DNA from 4 places in the Nocardioides seonyuensis genome. Region 3 is predicted to be linked to each of the others. Evidence: predicted binding sites of a transcription regulator. Region 3 holds the regulator's gene; each other region holds the start of a gene.

Region 1 (4,175 bases), 770 kb from region 3:
TGCGGATGTCAGAGCTCTCGAAGCGGACAGAGGTCCCCGTGGCGACGATCAAGTACTACTTGCGTGAAGGCCTGCTCCCCGATGGCGAGCGGATCACTCCCCGCCTCACTGAGTACGACGACCGGCATGTGCGGCAGCTCCGCCTGCTGCGCATCCTCCGCGAGGTGGGTCACGTGCCTGTCGAGCGGCTACGTGGCCTCATCGCCGCGGCAGGCTCCGGCGAGGAGACGATCCACGAGCTCTTCGCCGAAGCCTCCGACGCCCTCTCCCCCACGCCTCCGGAGCCGGACGAAGCCCACGAGATGGCGCGCCTGGTCGTCGACGACATCGTCGCCCAGGCGGGCTGGACCCACACCCGCGCCAACAGCCCTGATCGCGACCTGCTCGCAGCGACCCTTGCCACCGTCATCCGTCACGACACGCACCCCGGCGGACCTGAGGACCTGGTGCCCTACGTGGAGGCGGCCGACCGGATCGCGCGCTACGAGCTCGGCCGGCTCGACGACGCCAAGGACCGGCAGGGACTCCTCGAGGAGATGGTGGTCGGACGCGTCACGTTCGGCGAGGTCCTGGCTTCCCTGCGGCGGTTGGCGCAGGAGCACTACAGCTACGAGCGCTTCGGCGAGGATCACCGCGGCTGACCCGATCTGGGTACTCGCAGGGCGCGACACTGGTCAGGTGGTGGTCCGAGGGAACAGGATGAGGCGTGTTCATCGCCACCATCCCCGAGGACTCCGCCACCGGAGCACTCGCGCACTTCTACCGACAGCAGAAGCAGGCCTGGGGGTTCCTCCCGAACTACGCAGGGGCCTTCTCCACGCGTCCGGAGGTGGCGGAGGCCTGGACCCAGCTCAGCTCCAGCGTGCGCGAGGGCGTGGACCGGCGTCGTTTCGAGATCGCCACCATCGCCGCAGCCAGGGCGCTCCGCTCGACCTACTGCACCGCCGCCCACTCGAAGTTCCTGCGGGACGTCTGTGACGACGAGGCGACACTGGCCGCGCTCGCGGAGGACCCCAGTGGCCAGGGGCTCGATGAGCAGGACCGCGCCGTCTACTGGTTCGCCGGCCAGGTCGCTCGAGACGCCTCGTCCGTCCGGCAGGAGGACGTCGACGCGCTCCGAGCCGTCGGACTGGACGACGGCGACATCGCGGACATCGTCTTCGCCGCCGCCGCACGGTCCTTCTTCACCCGTGTCCTGGATGGTCTGGGAGCCCAGCTGGACGTGCAGACCGCGGAGGCGTTCGCCCCGGAGGTCCTCGAGTCCCTGGTGGTGGGACGACCCGTCGCAGACGGCTGACTGCGTGCAGCACCGGCGACCTAGGTCGTCGCGCTCGAGTGGTGCTCGCGGTAGAGCACGTACAACCGCCGCAGGAACTCCTCGAGCTCGGAAGCGAGCTCGTCGTCCAGGGACGGGAAGGAGAAGGTCGCCTTGCCCGTGCGTGTGGACTGGAACCTCGCGGACGAGGGCTGGAGCGTCTCCGGCCACGTGTCAACGGCGATCGCGTAGAGGCTCACCTTGCGTGCGCTCCGCTGCACTGCCGCGAAGTAGTCGTGGCTGCCGGATCCGGGCCAGCGCAGCGAGGGCATGCCGTAGATGGTCGCTTCCTCGAGCTCTTCCCTGTAGGGCTCGAGGAGCTCCCAGATCCGAGCTTCGACACTCTCCAGATCAGCCATCGGCTCAGTCTAGGAACGCGGCGGCACTGTCAGCGGCGCTGTCGGTGTCAGTAGTCCGCACTAGAATCGAACACGCATTCGAACAGTGAATTCATCCTGAAGGGACCCTCCGCTTGAGCATCTCCGCCAGCGACCCGCAGCACGGGTGGCGTGCGCCGGGCACCGAGCTGGTCGCCTCGCCGCACGTGGCAAGGGTGCTGGCGCGGGTTGGCGAGGCGCTGGACGAGCTCGGCTCGCTGCCGCTGGGCGCGCTGTCTGACCCGGACGTGACGCGGGTGCTGGAGGCGGCGACGTCCGCGGTTGGTCGGGTGACCGCGCAGGCGTGCCGGGTCAGCGCTGAGGCGGATCGGCGCCGGTTGGGTGATGAGATCGGGGCACGGCACACCCATCAGTGGTGGGCGCGACGGACGCGGCTGACCCGCGGCGAGGCCGCACGGCTGGTCCGTCTGGGCAAGAGGCTCGAGGAGGACCTGCATCTGCCGGTCGGTGAGGCCTTGGCTGCTGGCTCGTTGCGGGTGGACCAGGCGCAGGTCATCGTGGCTGCGGTCGACGCGATCCCCGACGAGGTCGAGACCCCCGACGGCCAGGTCCGCCACATCGACGCCGACATCCGTGCGCAGGCGCGTGACCACCTCTTGAAGATCGCCGCCGAGCACGATGCCAAGGTGCTGCGCCGGGTCGGCAAGCGCATCCTCGACGTCGTCGCCCCCGAGGTGGGTGAAGCGTTGGAGCAGCAGCTCCTCGAGAAGGAGACACAGAACGCCGCCGCGACCGCCTTCCTCAAGCTCCACGACGACGGCCACGGCAAGACCTGGGGCCGCTTCGCCCTCCCCACCCATCAAGGCGCCGCACTGCGCCTGGCGTTGCACGCGATCGCCAACCCCGCCCGCCACGACCACGACGAGCTGAAGGACGCCAAGACCGAGGAGTGGCGACCCACCCCGCAACGGCTCGGGCAGGCGTTCGGCGAGTTCATCGAGCGCTACCCCGCCGACCAGCTCCCCCAATCCGCGGGCGTGAACGCCACCGTCGTGGTCACCCTCGACCTCAAGGCCCTCCACACCGGCCTCGGCGTTGCGACGTTGGGCAACGGCGACCGGATCAGCGCCTCAACCGCCCGACGTCTCGCCTGCGAAGCAGGGATCATCCCGCTCGTGCTCGGTGGGAAGTCCATGCCGCTCGATGTCGGCCGGTCCAAGAGGTTCCACACCAAGTACCAGCGCATCGCGCTCACCGTACGCGACAAGGGCTGCACCGCCGAAGGCTGCGACATGCCACCGGACGCCTGCCACGCCCACCACGACCTCGAATGGACCGCCGACCACGGACCCACCAACGTCGACACCGGGCGCCTGCTGTGCCCCCACCACCACCGACGAGCCCACGACAAGCGCTACGAGACACGCACCGGCCCCGACAACAAGGTCAGCTTCCACAGACGGACCTAGACCAGGCTCACATGACCGAGTCCGACTCCAGCTCTTGGATGCGAGCCCGCAGGCTGCGCTCAGCGAGGCGCCACAGGGTGGCCGAGTGGGCATGCAGGTGATGGGCGCCGGTGCCGGGCCGCGCACTGTCGCGACGGGCCTCCTGCATCACCGCGCGCGCAGCGAAGTCATCAGCAGCCCCCGTGAGCTCGCCGATCAGCGAGACCCGCTCGAACGTCACGCCCGTCATGAAACACAGGGTGCCCTCGAGAAGCAGCCAGGTCGGTCAAGAGCGTGAAAAAGTGCTCAATTTTGGCGGGACCCAGCTTCTCGCCACTCGCCTGCGCGGTGCCGGGATGCGAGTCTGTCGGACGTGCCCACACCAGAAGACCTCGGCTCCCGCGACGACGACTCGGACATCGCAACCGTGGATGCCATGCTCGACGCACTGGCCCGCAGCGATGTCCGGGCCGCCGGGGCCCTCCTGACACCCGACGTCGAGTGGCGCAACACCGGCCTGCCGACCGTGCGCGGCCACCACGTGCGCCGGGCGTTCAACGCGATGGTCAGGTCCGGCATGTCCTTCTCCGTGGTGACCCACCACCGCGCGGCGGACGACGGCGTGGTGCTCACCGATCGCACCGACGTGCTGGGGATCGGACCACTACGGTCCGTCTTCCCGGTGCGCGGCACCTTCGTCGTACGCGACGGGCGGATCGCCGTCTGGGACGACCAGTTCAGCATGCGGCAGTTCCTGGTCGGCTTCTTCCGCCGCCTGCCCAGCGGTGCCACCTGACCGAACTCGCCAGACCGCACGCGGCTTCGCGCGACGACCTCAGTCGTCAAGGCACCGGATCCGTTGGCACTAGCCGTGCGGTCGACTCCTGAGCATCATGTGGTTCGCTGGCTTCAGGGGTGGAGGGCATTCCCTGGACCGTTTCGATCTCCGCTTCCTGTTCCACACCGCTGTCCTGAACCTCGTCGGAGGGTGTAGACGGCGATGCAGCAATCCCCGACTCTGCACCGTCCTGCGATGAGTAGTCGGTAGACACCAAGGCGGGGGACACAGCTTCG
Region 2 (4,175 bases), 1.8 Mb from region 3:
TAGCCGTGGGCGCTGTAGGCGTCGACCCTGTCGCACAGGGCGGCGGCGTCCAGCTCGGGGTGGAACTGAGTCGCGTAGACGTTGCGACCGAGGCGGAACGCGTGGACCGGGCATGTGTCGGTGGATGCCAGGAGCACCGCGCCCTCGGGCAGCTGGGACACCGCCTCCTTGTGCCCGAGGTAGGCGTTGAACACCTCGGGCAGCTCGCCGAAGAGCGGGTCCGCCAGACCGTCGGCGCTCAGCCGGACCGGGAGGGCGCCGATGGCTTCGCCGTACGTCCGGTCGACGACTCCGCCGGCCCGCGTGCCGAGCACGCCGATCCCGTAGCAAGCCCCGAGGAAGGGAGTGTCGGTCGCGACGACGCGCTCGGCGAGGTCGTGCAGCTCGGCCTCCACGCGGCGCTGGACCGACGACTTGAGCTCCTGGGGGTCGGACATGTTGAAGGGCCCGCCGCCGAGGATGACCCCGGACCAGTCGTCAAGGTCGATGTCGCCGAGCGGGCCGGCCTCGAGCCGGACACGCACCAGCTCGTCAGGGCGCAGGCCGGTCCCCGCGAGCATGGCGTCGTACTCCTGTTCGGCGACGAGGTCCTCAGCCCGGGTGCCGAGAAAGAGGAAGGGACGCATGCTCAGCCTTCGACGTGGACGCCGCGGTCGATGCCGTCCTGGAAGCGCGCGAGCTGCATGTGCTTGGCGTCTACCCAGCACAGCGCGTTCCACCACTCGTCCTCGCGTGGTGCTGGCTTCGCAGTCATGACGCCGAGTCTGCCGCACGACGCGACCCGAGCGACCTTCGTGACGTCGTACCTGCCTAGCAAGGACCGCGTGCGGCGCGGCAGGGCGTGCCCCATTCCGTCCGAGTGGGCGCGGTGAAAGCCGAATCCGCGTTCGGCCTACGTCCGTCTGTGGAAGCTCACCTTGTTGTCGGGGCTGATCCGGGTGTCGTAGCGGGCGTCGTGGGCTCGTCTGTGGTGGTGGGGGCAGAGCAGGCGCCCGGTGTCGACGTTGGTGGGGCCCTGGTCGGCTGACCATTCGAGGTCGTGGTGCGCGTGGCAGGCATCCGGTGGCATGTCGCAGCCCTCGGCGGTGCAGCCCTTGTCACGGACGGTCAGTGCGATGCGCTGGTACCTGGTGTGGAACCTCTTGGAGCGGCCGACGTCCAGCGGCATCGACTTTCCGCCCAGCACCAGCGGGATGATCCCGGCCTCGCAGGCCAGCCGTCGGGCGGTGGAGGCGCTGATCCGGTCGCCGTTGCCCAACGTCGCGACGCCGAGGCCGGTGTGGAGGGCCTTGAGGTCGAGGGTGACCACGACGGTGGCGTTCACGCCCGCGGATTGGGGGAGCTGGCCGGTCGGGTAGCGCTCGATGAACTCGCCGAACGCCTGCCCGAGTCGCTGTGGAGTCGGACGCCATTCACCGGTCTTGGAGTCCTTCAGGTCGTCGTGGTCGTGGCGGGCGGGGTTGGCGATCGCGTGCAACGCGAGCTTGAGTGCGGCGCCCTGGTGGGTGGGGAGGGCGAAACGGCCCCAGGTCTTGCCGTGGCCGTCGTCGTGGAGCTTCAGGAACGCGGTCGCGGCAGCGTTCTGCGCCTCCTTCTCGAGGAGCTGCTGCTCCAACGCCTCACCCACCTCGGGTGCGACGACGTCGAGGATGCGCTTGCCGACCCGGCGCAGCATCTTGGCGTCGTGGTCGGCTGCGATCTTCAAGAGGTGGTCACGCGCCTGGGCACGCACGGACGCGTCGATGTGGCGCACCTGCCCGTCAAGGGTCTCGACCTCGTCAGGGATCGCTTCGACCGCAACCACGATCACCTGCGCCTGGTCCACCCGCAGGTCACCTGCGGCCAGAGCCTCGCCGACCGGACCATGCACCTCGGACTCGAATGACTTCCCGAGTCGCACCAGCCGTGCGGCCTCGCCGCGGGTGAGCCGCGTGCGGCGTGCCCACCACTGATGGGTGTGGCGTGCCCCGATCTCATCACCCAAGCGGCGCCGGTCGGCCTCGGCTGAGACCCGGCAAGCCTGCGCGGTCACCCGGCCGACAGCCGAGGTGGCCGTCTCCAGCACCCGTGTCACGTCCGGGTCAGACAGCGCGCCCAGCGAAAGCGAGCCGAGCTCGTCCAGCGCCTCGCCCACCCGCGCCAACACCCCAGCCACGTGCGGCGAAGCGACCAGCTCGGTGCCCGGCGCACGCCACCCGTGCTGCGGGTCGCTGGCGGAGATGCTCACCTGGAGGGTCCTTTCAGGATGTAGCGATGCTTCGAATCCATGTTCGATTCTAGTGCGGACCACCGACATCGCACTCGGCCCGGCCACCGCGTCGTACCGCCGTGTCCGCAGCCCCGACGACCTGAGAGAATGGACCCATGCTGGAACTGCTGGTCGTCACGCTGGGCTCCATCGACCTGGGCGCGCTGCCCCTGGCCGACGGGGTCCCCGACGACACCGAGGTGAAGGCGGGGCCGCTCGGTGCCGCCGTGTTCGTCTTCCTGATCCTGGCCGTGGTGGTGATCGGCTTCAGCCTCGTGCGTCAGCTCCGCAAGGCGCAGTCGGCCAAGGACGCCGGCCTCTACGGCGACGAGCCGGTCGAGCGGACCGAGGACCCCGAGAAGGGCTGACCATCGGGTCAGCGGCGCCTCCGACGCTCAGTCCGGCTGGGTGGGGAGAGGAGCGCGCCCGGCGTACTTGGTCTCCGCGACCACGTCCATCGCGTCGATGATGTTGCGGAGGTTGATGATCAAGGCGCCGTAGATCGGCCACTCCTCGGAGCGCTCGGTCGTGCGGAGGTCCTCGTTGAAGTCGACGAGGCGCGCTCGGACGTCCAGGTGGGCGCGCGGGTCGGCCGAGCTCGCCGCCAGCCCCGCGTCGCGGAGCATCTCGGTCCATGGCCGGCCGAAGGCCTCGCCCCAGACCTGCATGTGGTCCTCCTGGCTCCCGAGCGTGCGCACCAGGCTGTGTGTCTCGGCGACCGCCTGCTCCAGCCGGCGCAGCGTGGCGTGCCACTGGTCCGGCTCGCGGACGAGCCTGGCCGAGCGCCTGGGGTTGAGGCGCGCGCTCTCCTCGACCTGGCGCACGTTGGCCCAGGCGCGGCCGATGTCGACGAGGATGTCGCGTGCGCGCTCACCCCAGGCGTCGACGTCCTTGGACGCGCGGCCTTCGACGATCCCCTCGGAGATGTCGACGAGGAGCTGGCCGAGGTCGGCGTCCAACCGCTCCATCGCGGCCTCGGCGGTACGACGACGGAGCGGCGGCCAGACGAGGAGGTTCACGACCAGGCCCACGGCGATGCCGATCCCGGTGTCGAGCAGGCGGGAGATGAGCAGCGTGTCGTCGTGGTAGCCCGTGGTGAGCACGATCATCGAGGTGGTCGCGACGGTGAGCGCCTCGGCGCCGTACCACCTGAACCGACCGACGAGCAGCGCCACGGTCAGCAGCAGCGCGAGGGCGGCAGTGTTCAGGCCGAGCAGCTGGCCGACGCCGGCGGCGAGCAGCACCGCGGTCACCGTCGCGACGATCTGCTGGAGACCGCGTGAGAAGGTCCGGTAGACCGTCGCGTGCACGACCAGCAGCGCTGACCACGGAGCCAGGAACGGTTGCGGCAGGTCGAGCACGACCGCGGCGATGACCCAGGCGATGACGCCTGCCAGCACCGTCTTGGCCACCTGGATCAGGTCGTTCCACCACACCGGGTCGTGGACCCGGTCCATCACCTTGTCCCTCATCCCTCCGACACTACGGCCGAGGGTGCGTCGGGCTCACCGGTCGGGTGCGGGCGATGCCAGCGCAGAGACGGTGACCGCCTGCCACATCAGGTGGGCGATCTCGTCGTGGGCGATGTCGCTGTGCGCCCCGGACGGACCACCGCCCGCGGAGATCACCCGGCTGGCCTCGATGTTGAAGACCTCGCCCGGGGTGAAGCCGTAGTCCTCCGTCGCGGCCAGCACCACGGTGTCGTGGCCCGCCGTGCCCTGGATCCCCCAGGCGCCGATGCCTCCGAACTTGGGGAGGTCGTCGCCCAGCAGCACGTCGTCGGCGACCCTCGCGCCGAGCGGGTAGAGCCTGCCGACGGCGGTGTCGTGCTCGGACCGAGTCGTGACGATGGGACCCGTGACGAGGCCGCTGTCCCGGATGGCCCGGAAGTACCCCGACGAGCCCGGGGCGAACGGCACGTCGTCGG
Region 3 (4,175 bases):
CGTCCTCGAGCGGCGAGTCGACGAGGGCTGTCGTGGCGGTGCCCTCGCTGTAGTGGCCCCACCGGTCCAGCCGGCTGCCGTCGGGCTTGTTCAGCTCGTAGGCCAGGCAGCAGCCGTACTCCGCGGTGCCGTCGTCGGTGGCGGTGACCGCGATGCTCTGCCCGACCTCGAGGTCGATGGAGTACCACCGCGCCTCGCCGTTGACGATGTCGTCGACGTACGTCGTCCCGGGCTCGACCGGAGTCGCCTGGACCTGCGAGGGGCCGCCGTCGACCTCCTCACCCGCTGCCTGGAATCGCGAGATCGCCCGGCTCGAGACTGCGCTGAGCTGCTCGGTGAGCGCTGCGGTGTCGTCGGCAGGGACGTAGGTGCCACCGGTCGCGTCGGCGATGCACTCGAGCTGCTTGCGGGCGGCGGCGTTGTCCTGGAGGAACAGGCCCACGGTGTCGACGCGGACCTCGATGCCGTCGCGGGCCAGCTGCTTGGCGGCCTTGCACGGAGTCGGGTCGCCGCAAGTGTCCTCGCCGTCGCTGACCAGCACGATCGAGCGCTCGCCCTCGGCGGAGAAGTCGTCGGCCGCCTGGGTCAGGGAGTGCCCGATCGGGGTGAAGCCGGTCGGCCTCGCCTGCTCGACCGCGGCGACGATCTCATCACCCGACTCCGACGCTGGGGCGATGGGTACGGCGAGCTCGGTGTCACGGCAGCCCGGCGCCTTGGCGTCGCCGGCGTACTCGCTGCCGTAGAGCCGCAGACCGACCTCGACCTCACCCGGCACCGAGCCCACGAAGTCGCGCACCGCCTCGCGGGCGCCGGCCATCAGCGTCGTGCCGGAGGCGTCCTTGCGCTCCATCGATCCGGAGACGTCGAGGATGACGAGCAGCTGCCCGCTCGCCTCCTCGGCCAGCGCGGGCGCAGCGCCGGCCGCCGGCGACGAGGAGAAGCCGAGGGCCGTCACGAAGATGGTCGAGGCCACGGCGAGGGTCGAGGTGAGAGCGGGAAGTCGTCGAGTCACGGGTGGCACCCTCCCCCCAAGAAGGGCCGGTCAAACACGAGGGCATCCTGGGCAACACGCTTCGAACAGATGTTTGATCAACGGCCCGGCGATGGCTACGGTGGGGACACACTCGATCAGCAGGAGGCGCCACCATGGCGAAGAAGGACGCACCGGGCTCCCAGGGCCCCGACGCGAAGGTCGTGGCCATGCCCGACGGACCGCCAGACGCCACCGGCCTGACGCCTCGCCAGCAGCGCGTGCTCGCCACCATCAAGGACGCCATCGAGCAGCGCGGCTACCCGCCGAGCATGCGCGAGATCGGGCAGGCCGTGGGCCTGACGTCCTCCTCCAGCGTCGCCCACCAGCTGCGCGTCCTCGAGGGCAAGGGCTTCCTCAAGCGCGATCCCAACCGTCCGCGCGCCCTCGAGGTGTTCCTGCCCGAGGTGATGGCAGCGCGCAAGGCCATGGGTTCGGCCGAGGAGTCCTCGGTCGACGAGACCGGCATCGGCGACCTCGCCCCCACCGCGCTCAACATCCCGCTCGTCGGCCGCATCGCCGCCGGCGGCCCGATCCTCGCCGAGGAGCAGGTCACCGACGTCTTCCCGCTTCCCAAGCAGCTCGTCGGCGACGGCACGCTCTTCCTCCTCGAGGTCTCCGGTGACTCGATGATCGACGCGGCGATCTGCAACGGCGACTACGTGGTGATCCGCCAGGAGCAGACCGCGACCAACGGCCAGATCGTCGCCGCGATGATCGACGGCGAGGCGACGGTCAAGACCTTCCAGCGCAAGGACGGCCACGTGTGGCTGCTCCCCCACAACGCCGCCTACGACCCGATCCCCGGTGACAACGCCACGATCCTCGGCGTCGTGACGGCGGTGCTGCGCAGCCTCTGATCAGCCCGCGGCCAGCCGGGCGAGCGCCTTGCGCACCAGCGCCGGGTCGGTCGTGGTCCACATGGGTGGCAGCGACGCCTTGAGGAATCCGCCGTACCTCGCGGTCGCCAGCCGCGGGTCCAGGACCGAGACGACCCCGCGGTCGGTGGTGGTGCGGATGAGGCGTCCGGCGCCCTGCGCGAGCAGCAGGGCCGCGTGGGTCGCCGAGACCTCCATGAAGCCGTTGCGGCCCATCGCGTCGGCGGCCTTGGCGCGCGCGGACATCAGCGGGTCGTCAGGCCGCGGGAACGGGATGCGGTCGATGATCACCTGCTGGCATGTCTCGCCCGGCACGTCGAGGCCCTGCCACAGCGACAGCGTGCCGAACAGGCACGTGTGGGGATCCTCGACGAACTGCTTGGCCAGCTCGGGCAGCTGGGCGTCGCCCTGGGCGAGCGTCGTGAGGTGGGGCAGGCGGGTGCGTACGACCTCGGCAGCTGCCTCGGCGGCACGGCGCGAGGAGAACAACCCGAGCGTGCGGCCCTCGGCTGCGTCGACGAGCTCGCAGATCTCGTCGAGCTGGGCGGCACCCAGGCCGTCGCGGCCCGGCGGCGGCAGGTGGCGGGCGACGTAGAGGATGGCCTGCTGGCCGTAGTCGAACGGCGAGCCCACGTCGATGCCGCGCCAGGGCAGCACACCATCCCCCTCGGGGTCGGAGCCGCCGTCGAGCACGCGCTCGGCCGGCTTGAGGCCGAGCGAGGTCGCCACCGCTCCGAAGTCACCCCCGAGCATCAACGTCGCCGAGGTGAACACCACCGTCTTGTCGGTGAGGAGCTTGTCTCGCATCGGCCCCCACACCTGGAGGGGCGCGACGTGGAGACGAGCGGGGATCCGGTCGCGGGCCTCGTTGAGCCAGAGCACGTCGGCCGCCGACCCGCTCGCCATCCGCTCGGCGTTGACGAAGACCTCCTGCAGGAGCCCACGCGCCTGGGTGCGGCCGGCGTCGGCATCGCCCTCGCCGCCCTCCTTGGGGAAGGCGGAGATGCACCCGCGGGCGGCGTCGCGCACCCGCGCCAGGGCCTCACCGAGCTGTTCGGGGACCAGGTCGATCCGCCCCGGTGACGTCGCGATGATGGCGTCGGAGAGGTCGTCGGCGGCACTCTCGAGGTCGCCGATCGGGTCGCCGTCGACGTCTGCCAGCCAGCGATTGGCACGCTTGGCCGCACGCTCCACGTCGGCCACCGCGAGCTCGTCGGTCGCCGCCTGGGTCACCCGGGCGGTGAGCTCGTGGGCCTCGTCGATGACCACCGTGTCGTAGTCGGGGATCATCGGCACCTCCTCGATCGCGTCGATCGCGAGGAGGGAGTGGTTGGTGACGATCAGGTGGGAGCGGTGGGCCTTCTCGCGCGCGAGCTCGGCGAAGCACTCCTGGCCGAACGGGCACTTGGCCGCGCCCAGGCACTCGCGGTGGTTGACGCTCACCTGGCGCCACTCGCGGTCGGTGTGGCGTGGAGCGTTGTCGCGCTCGCCCGTGCCCTTGGCCTCGGACTCCTCCTCCGCCCAGGCGCGCAGCTCGAGGACCTTCTCGGCCATCGATCCCATCGGTACGTCGACCAGCGTGCCCTGGTCGTCGGGCACGCCGTTGCGGATGCGGTGGAGGCAGGCGTAGTTGGAGCGGCCCTTCAGCACGGCGTGGGAGGTGTCGACGCCGTCGACGCCCTTGACCGCCTCGACCAGGCGCGGGATGTCGCGCTCGACGAGCTGGTGCTGCAGGGCGAGGGTCGCCGTGGCCACCACGACCCGCTTGTCGTGGAGCAGCGCGGGCACGAGGTAGCCCAGCGACTTGCCGGTGCCCGTCCCGGCCTGCACCAGCAGGTGGCGGTGGGACTCCATCGCCGCGGCGACCTCCTCGGCCATCCGCACCTGCCCGTCGCGCTGCTGGCCGCCCAACGCCGCCACCGCGGCGGTCAACACCTCGGCGACGGTCGAGGACGCAAGAACGCTTTCAGGCACCAGAGAACCTTACGGGCCGGCGCCGACAGAGCGTCGTACGCCATCCACAGCGGGACCTCCGCGCTGGCTCACGCCGACTCGACGATCGGTTGACGCCGACTCGGCGGGAGGTTTGCGCCGATTCGGCGGGAGGTTTGCGCCGACTCGGCGGGTGTTCGCGCCGACTCGCCGGTCAGACGACGGCGCCGGAGTCCTCGGGGTCGCGGGCGACCTTCTCCTTCTTGACCCGGCTCATCGGCCACTTCTCCTGGAAGTAGGTGAGGATCGGGGTCGCGGTGAACATCGAGGAGTAG
Region 4 (4,175 bases), 580 kb from region 3:
AGGGTGGACCACCCGTTGACCTGGACACACAGACGCGGCTGCGTTGCAGACGGGTCTGCTGCACGATTCGGTGTCAGCGCGACCTAGCCCATTCCGCCGCGATTGGGCGAAGTGAAGTCAAGATCCGCCTTCGGCCTACGTCCGCCTGTGGAAGCTGACCTTGTTGTCGGGGCCGGTGCGGGTCTCGTAGCGGGGGTCGTGGGCTCGCCGGTGGTGGTGGGGACACAGGAGACGGCCGGTGTCGACGTTGGTGGGTCCCTGGTCGGCTGACCATTCGAGGTCGTGGTGGGCGTGGCAGGCATCCGGTGGCATGTCGCAGCCCTCAGCGGTGCAGCCCTTGTCCCGGACGGTCAGGGCGATGCGCTGGTAGCGGGTGTGGAACCTCTTGGAACGGCCGACGTCCAGCGGCATGGACTTGCCGCCCAGGACGAGGGGGATGATCCCGGCCTCACAGGCCAGCCGTCGGGCGGTGGAGGCGCTGATCCGGTCGCCGTTGCCCAACGTGGCGACACCCAGGCCGGTGTGGAGAGCCTTGAGGTCGAGGGTGATCACGACGGTGGCGTTGACGCCGGCGGTCTGGGGGAGTTGGTCGGTCGGGTAGCGCTCGATGAACTCGCCGAACGCCTGCCCGAGTCGCTGTGGAGTCGGGCGCCATTCACCGGTCTTGGAGTCCTTCAGGTCGTCGTGGTCGTGGCGGGCGGGGTTGGCGATCGCATGCAACGCCAAGCGCAGTGCGGCGCCCTGGTGGGCGGGGAGGGCGAACCGGCCCCAGGTCTTGCCGTGCCCGTCGTCATGGAGCTTGAGGAACGCCGTCGCGGCGGCGCTCTGCGCCTCGCGCTCGAGGAGCTGCTGCTCCAGAGCCTCACCCACCTCGGGCGCGACGACATCAAGGATGCGCTTGCCGACCCGCCGCAGCACCTTCGCGTCGTGGTCGGCCGCGACCTCCAGCAGGTGGTCACGCGCCTGGGCGCGGATGTCGCCGTCGATGTGGCGGACCTGCCCGTCGAGCGTCTCGACCTCATCCGGGATCGCTTCCACCGCAGCCACGATCACCTGCGCCTGGTCGACCCGCAACGAACCAGCAGCTAGCGCGGCACCCACCGGCGCGTGCAGGTCTTCTTCCAGGCTCTTGCCCAGACGCACGAGCCGGGCGGCTTCACCACGCGTCAACCGGGTCCGACGCGCCCACCACTGATGCGTGTGCCGTGCCCCGATCTCATCCCCCAGCCGACGCCGGTCCGCCTCGACACCGACCCGGCACGCCTGCGCGGTCACCCGACCAACAACCGAGGTCGCCGCCTCCAACACCCGCGTCACGTCCGGATCAGACAACGCGCCCAGCGACAGCGCGCCGAGCTCGTCCAGCGCCTCGCCAACCCGCGCCAACACCCCAGCCACGTGCGGCGACGCGACCGGGTCGGTGCCCGGCGCACGCCACCCGTGCTGCGGGTCACTGGCGGAGATGCTCACTCGGAGGGTCCTTCCATGATCGGCTCATCGTTCGAAGACGTGTTCGATTTTAGTGCGAGCCACCGACACTGGACCCGGTCGGAACGCTCTCTCCACACGACCGCCCAACCGCGTGAACCCGCTCACAATCACCCGCCTGAGAGCACAACCACGCGCGCCCACGATTCGACATGCCCTCGCGATCATGTTCTCGTAGTCGAGCCGCAAGCAGTGCCCCTCGTCCCGAACGAGGCGCCCCCCATCGCGAGGCGTAAGGCGCGCAGTGGCCTCGACGCCTGACTCGACGGTGTCGCGTCCGAGCGCCCCAGGAGGCGCCCAACATGTGAGGTCCGAAGCACGTGCGTGCCACCACCACACCTGCCCAGTCCAACCGGTCCACTCGCCTGCGCGCACTCGCCGCCAGCACCGCCACCGCCGCTCTCGCGCTGACTCTCGTGCCCGGCAGCGCTGCCGCCGCGGAGCCGACCGGCGACCCGGTCGTCGTACGCATCAAGGTCGCCGACCAGGCGCCCGTCGACGTCGCGACCGCGGCCCGCACCTGGCCCACCAAGCTGCTCAAGACCCACGCCATCGCCGTCGACGGCAACGACCTGGTCCGGGTCAAGCGCGACGGACGCAAGGTCAAGGGCGACCGGAAGCGGCTGCGCCACGGCGACGTCGTACGCCTGGTCGCTGTCGACAAGGAGCGGGCGACCAAGCGCAAGCGGGTCCAGCCGCGCGTCGTCGAGGTCCCCACGACCCAGCTCAAGCCCGGCAAGCGCAAGGTCGTGCAGCAGGGCAAGCCCGGCGTCCGCAAGGTCGTCGCGCTCCGCACGTTCCACAACGGCGAGCCCGTGAAGTACAAGGTGGTCAAGCGCAAGCTGGTCAAGGACCCGCGCCCGCGCCGCGTGCTCGTCGGCCGCAAGCCCTTCACCGTCCCCGGCACCGACGGCCTCAACTGGGGCGCTCTCGCCAACTGCGAGTCCGGCGGCAACCCCAAGGCCGTCAACCCGGCCGGCTACTACGGGCTCTACCAGTTCAACGTCGGCACGTGGAACAGCGTGGGCGGCTCCGGCCTCCCCACCCACGCCTCCGCCGGCGAGCAGACCTACCGCGCCAAGCTGCTCTACAAGTCGCGCGGACGCTCCCCGTGGCCACACTGCGGCCGCCTGCTCTGAGCCGAGCAGCGACCGCGCGGTCAGGCAGCGACAGCAGGCACGGCGCGGTGAGCGACCCGGGACGGCAGCCAGCGCACCGCGCCGGCGGTCTCGGCGTTCGACCCGTAGACCAGCAGCGCCAGGAAGACGCCGTACACCGGCAGGTGGCCGACCATCTCGGTCTGCCCGAAGAGCAGCAGCGTGGCGTTGAACGGCACCATCGCGACGAGCACGGCGACCTGCGGGAACGCCCCGGAGATCACCAGCAGGCCGAAGAGCAGCTCGGTCGCGCCGGCGATCGCCACGAACGCCTCGGGCGAGACATTGATGCCGACGAGCGCGAAGACGTCCAGCGCCGGGTAGCGCTCGAGCGTGTCGATCGCCATGCCCGGGTTGGTCAGCTTCTCCGAGAAGGCCAGCACGATGAGGGCCGTGCCCACGCCCAGGCGCAGCCACAGCAGCGCCCACTGCAGCTCGGCCCGCGACGGGTGCGCCTCGCCGTGGGCGTCCGGCCCGGGCGGTACGACGACCAGGAAGGCCGCGACCGCGGCGAGGTTGGCGCTCTCCCCCAGCGCCGTCCAGCCGGCGACCAGCGCGAGGGCCGGGGCCAGCATGAGGACGAGCGCGGCGGCCGTGCGGAGCTGCCAGCCGGTGATCAGCCAGATGCCGAGCGCCGCCTCCACGAGCAGCAGCGCGTTGCCGCCGACGCCCTCGAGGTGGTCGATCGACGGCGTGATGAACGCACCCGTCGCGGCCAGCGCCAGCAGCGCGACGCCGAGGTGGATGCCCAGCAGGCGCGGGATCCAGGGCACCAGGCCGCCCAGCCGCTTCAGGAACGGCAGCTCCGGCCGATCGACCCGCAGCGCCACCAGGCGCCACGCGATCGTGACGGCGACGACCGCCGCGGTGAGCACGAGCGGCAGCGGCGAGAAGAAGAAGGACCAGTCACCGGCCGCCTGCGACTCCACGAACCAGCGCTCGTGGGTGGGCAGGGCAACGGTGAGCGCAGGGAGAGCGAGGGGCATGCCCTCAGCCTTGACGAGCGCCGGCGTCCGCGTGAGCGGCGAAGGTCCGGACCTTGTGGGGACCTTTGTCCTCCGTCGACCCACCCCATCTGCCTATGCTCTGTCGGACGCAACCCTGGAGGACTGTTCTCGTGACGAGGTCATCGACCCTGGCACTGGCGCTGTGGATGGCGCTCACCCTCGGACTGGGCGTGCTGCCCGCGGCATCCGCGAGCGGCGCCGGCATCGGTACGGCGTCCCCCGCGCAGGTCGCCGCCCGGCCCATGGCCCAGCCCCTCGCCCAGCCCGCCGCCCTGCGGCTCGACAAGCCGCGCAGGCGGAAGTGGCGGGCCCCCAGGGGCCCGGTCTTCAACGACCCGCACCTCAAGAAGGGGCACTTCCGGATCGAGCGGAAGCTGATCAAGACGATCAACCACGCACCCAGGCGCTCCACGATCCGGATCGCGGTCTACTCCTTCGACCGGATGCCCCTCGCCAACGCCCTGGTGGCGGCCCACAAGCGCGGCGTCAAGATCCAGATGCTCCTCAACGACCACTGGAACAC

What was found. The regulator LexA, encoded in region 3, represses DNA repair genes until DNA is damaged. The targets are predictions, from matches to a motif close to TCGAACANNTGTTCGA.
Region 1: the regulator LexA is predicted to act here: its motif matches at 1,741-1,756, upstream of EXE58_RS15430 (HNH endonuclease signature motif containing protein).
Region 2: the regulator LexA is predicted to act here: its motif matches at 2,259-2,274, upstream of EXE58_RS03140 (HNH endonuclease signature motif containing protein).
Region 4: the regulator LexA is predicted to act here: its motif matches at 1,502-1,517, upstream of EXE58_RS08970 (HNH endonuclease signature motif containing protein).

The regions. Positions count from the first base shown of each region.
Region 1 covers NZ_CP038436.1:3,175,397-3,179,571, reverse strand. The annotation lists gene EXE58_RS15445 (MerR family transcriptional regulator) at 6-641, shown strand; gene EXE58_RS15440 (carboxymuconolactone decarboxylase family protein) at 707-1,297, shown strand; gene EXE58_RS15435 (hypothetical protein) at 1,318-1,674, opposite strand; gene EXE58_RS15430 (HNH endonuclease signature motif containing protein) at 1,788-3,122, shown strand; gene EXE58_RS15425 (hypothetical protein) at 3,130-3,351, opposite strand; gene EXE58_RS15420 (limonene-1,2-epoxide hydrolase family protein) at 3,475-3,897, shown strand; gene EXE58_RS15415 (hypothetical protein) at 3,944-4,175, opposite strand, start outside.
Region 2 covers NZ_CP038436.1:630,572-634,746, reverse strand. The annotation lists gene EXE58_RS03145 (glutamine amidotransferase) at 1-626, opposite strand, end outside; gene EXE58_RS20255 (hypothetical protein) at 629-754, opposite strand; gene EXE58_RS03140 (HNH endonuclease signature motif containing protein) at 893-2,227, opposite strand; gene EXE58_RS03135 (hypothetical protein) at 2,365-2,616, shown strand; gene EXE58_RS03130 (FUSC family protein) at 2,644-3,720, opposite strand; gene EXE58_RS03125 (hypothetical protein) at 3,754-4,175, opposite strand, start outside.
Region 3 covers NZ_CP038436.1:2,403,332-2,407,506, reverse strand. The annotation lists gene EXE58_RS11705 (vWA domain-containing protein) at 1-1,012, opposite strand, end outside; gene lexA (transcriptional repressor LexA) at 1,147-1,890, shown strand; gene EXE58_RS11695 (ATP-dependent DNA helicase) at 1,891-3,885, opposite strand; gene secD (protein translocase subunit SecD) at 4,055-4,175, opposite strand, start outside.
Region 4 covers NZ_CP038436.1:1,827,469-1,831,643, reverse strand. The annotation lists gene EXE58_RS08970 (HNH endonuclease signature motif containing protein) at 136-1,470, opposite strand; gene EXE58_RS20020 (resuscitation-promoting factor) at 1,809-2,627, shown strand; gene EXE58_RS08960 (hypothetical protein) at 2,648-3,631, opposite strand; gene EXE58_RS08955 (phospholipase D-like domain-containing protein) at 3,763-4,175, shown strand, end outside.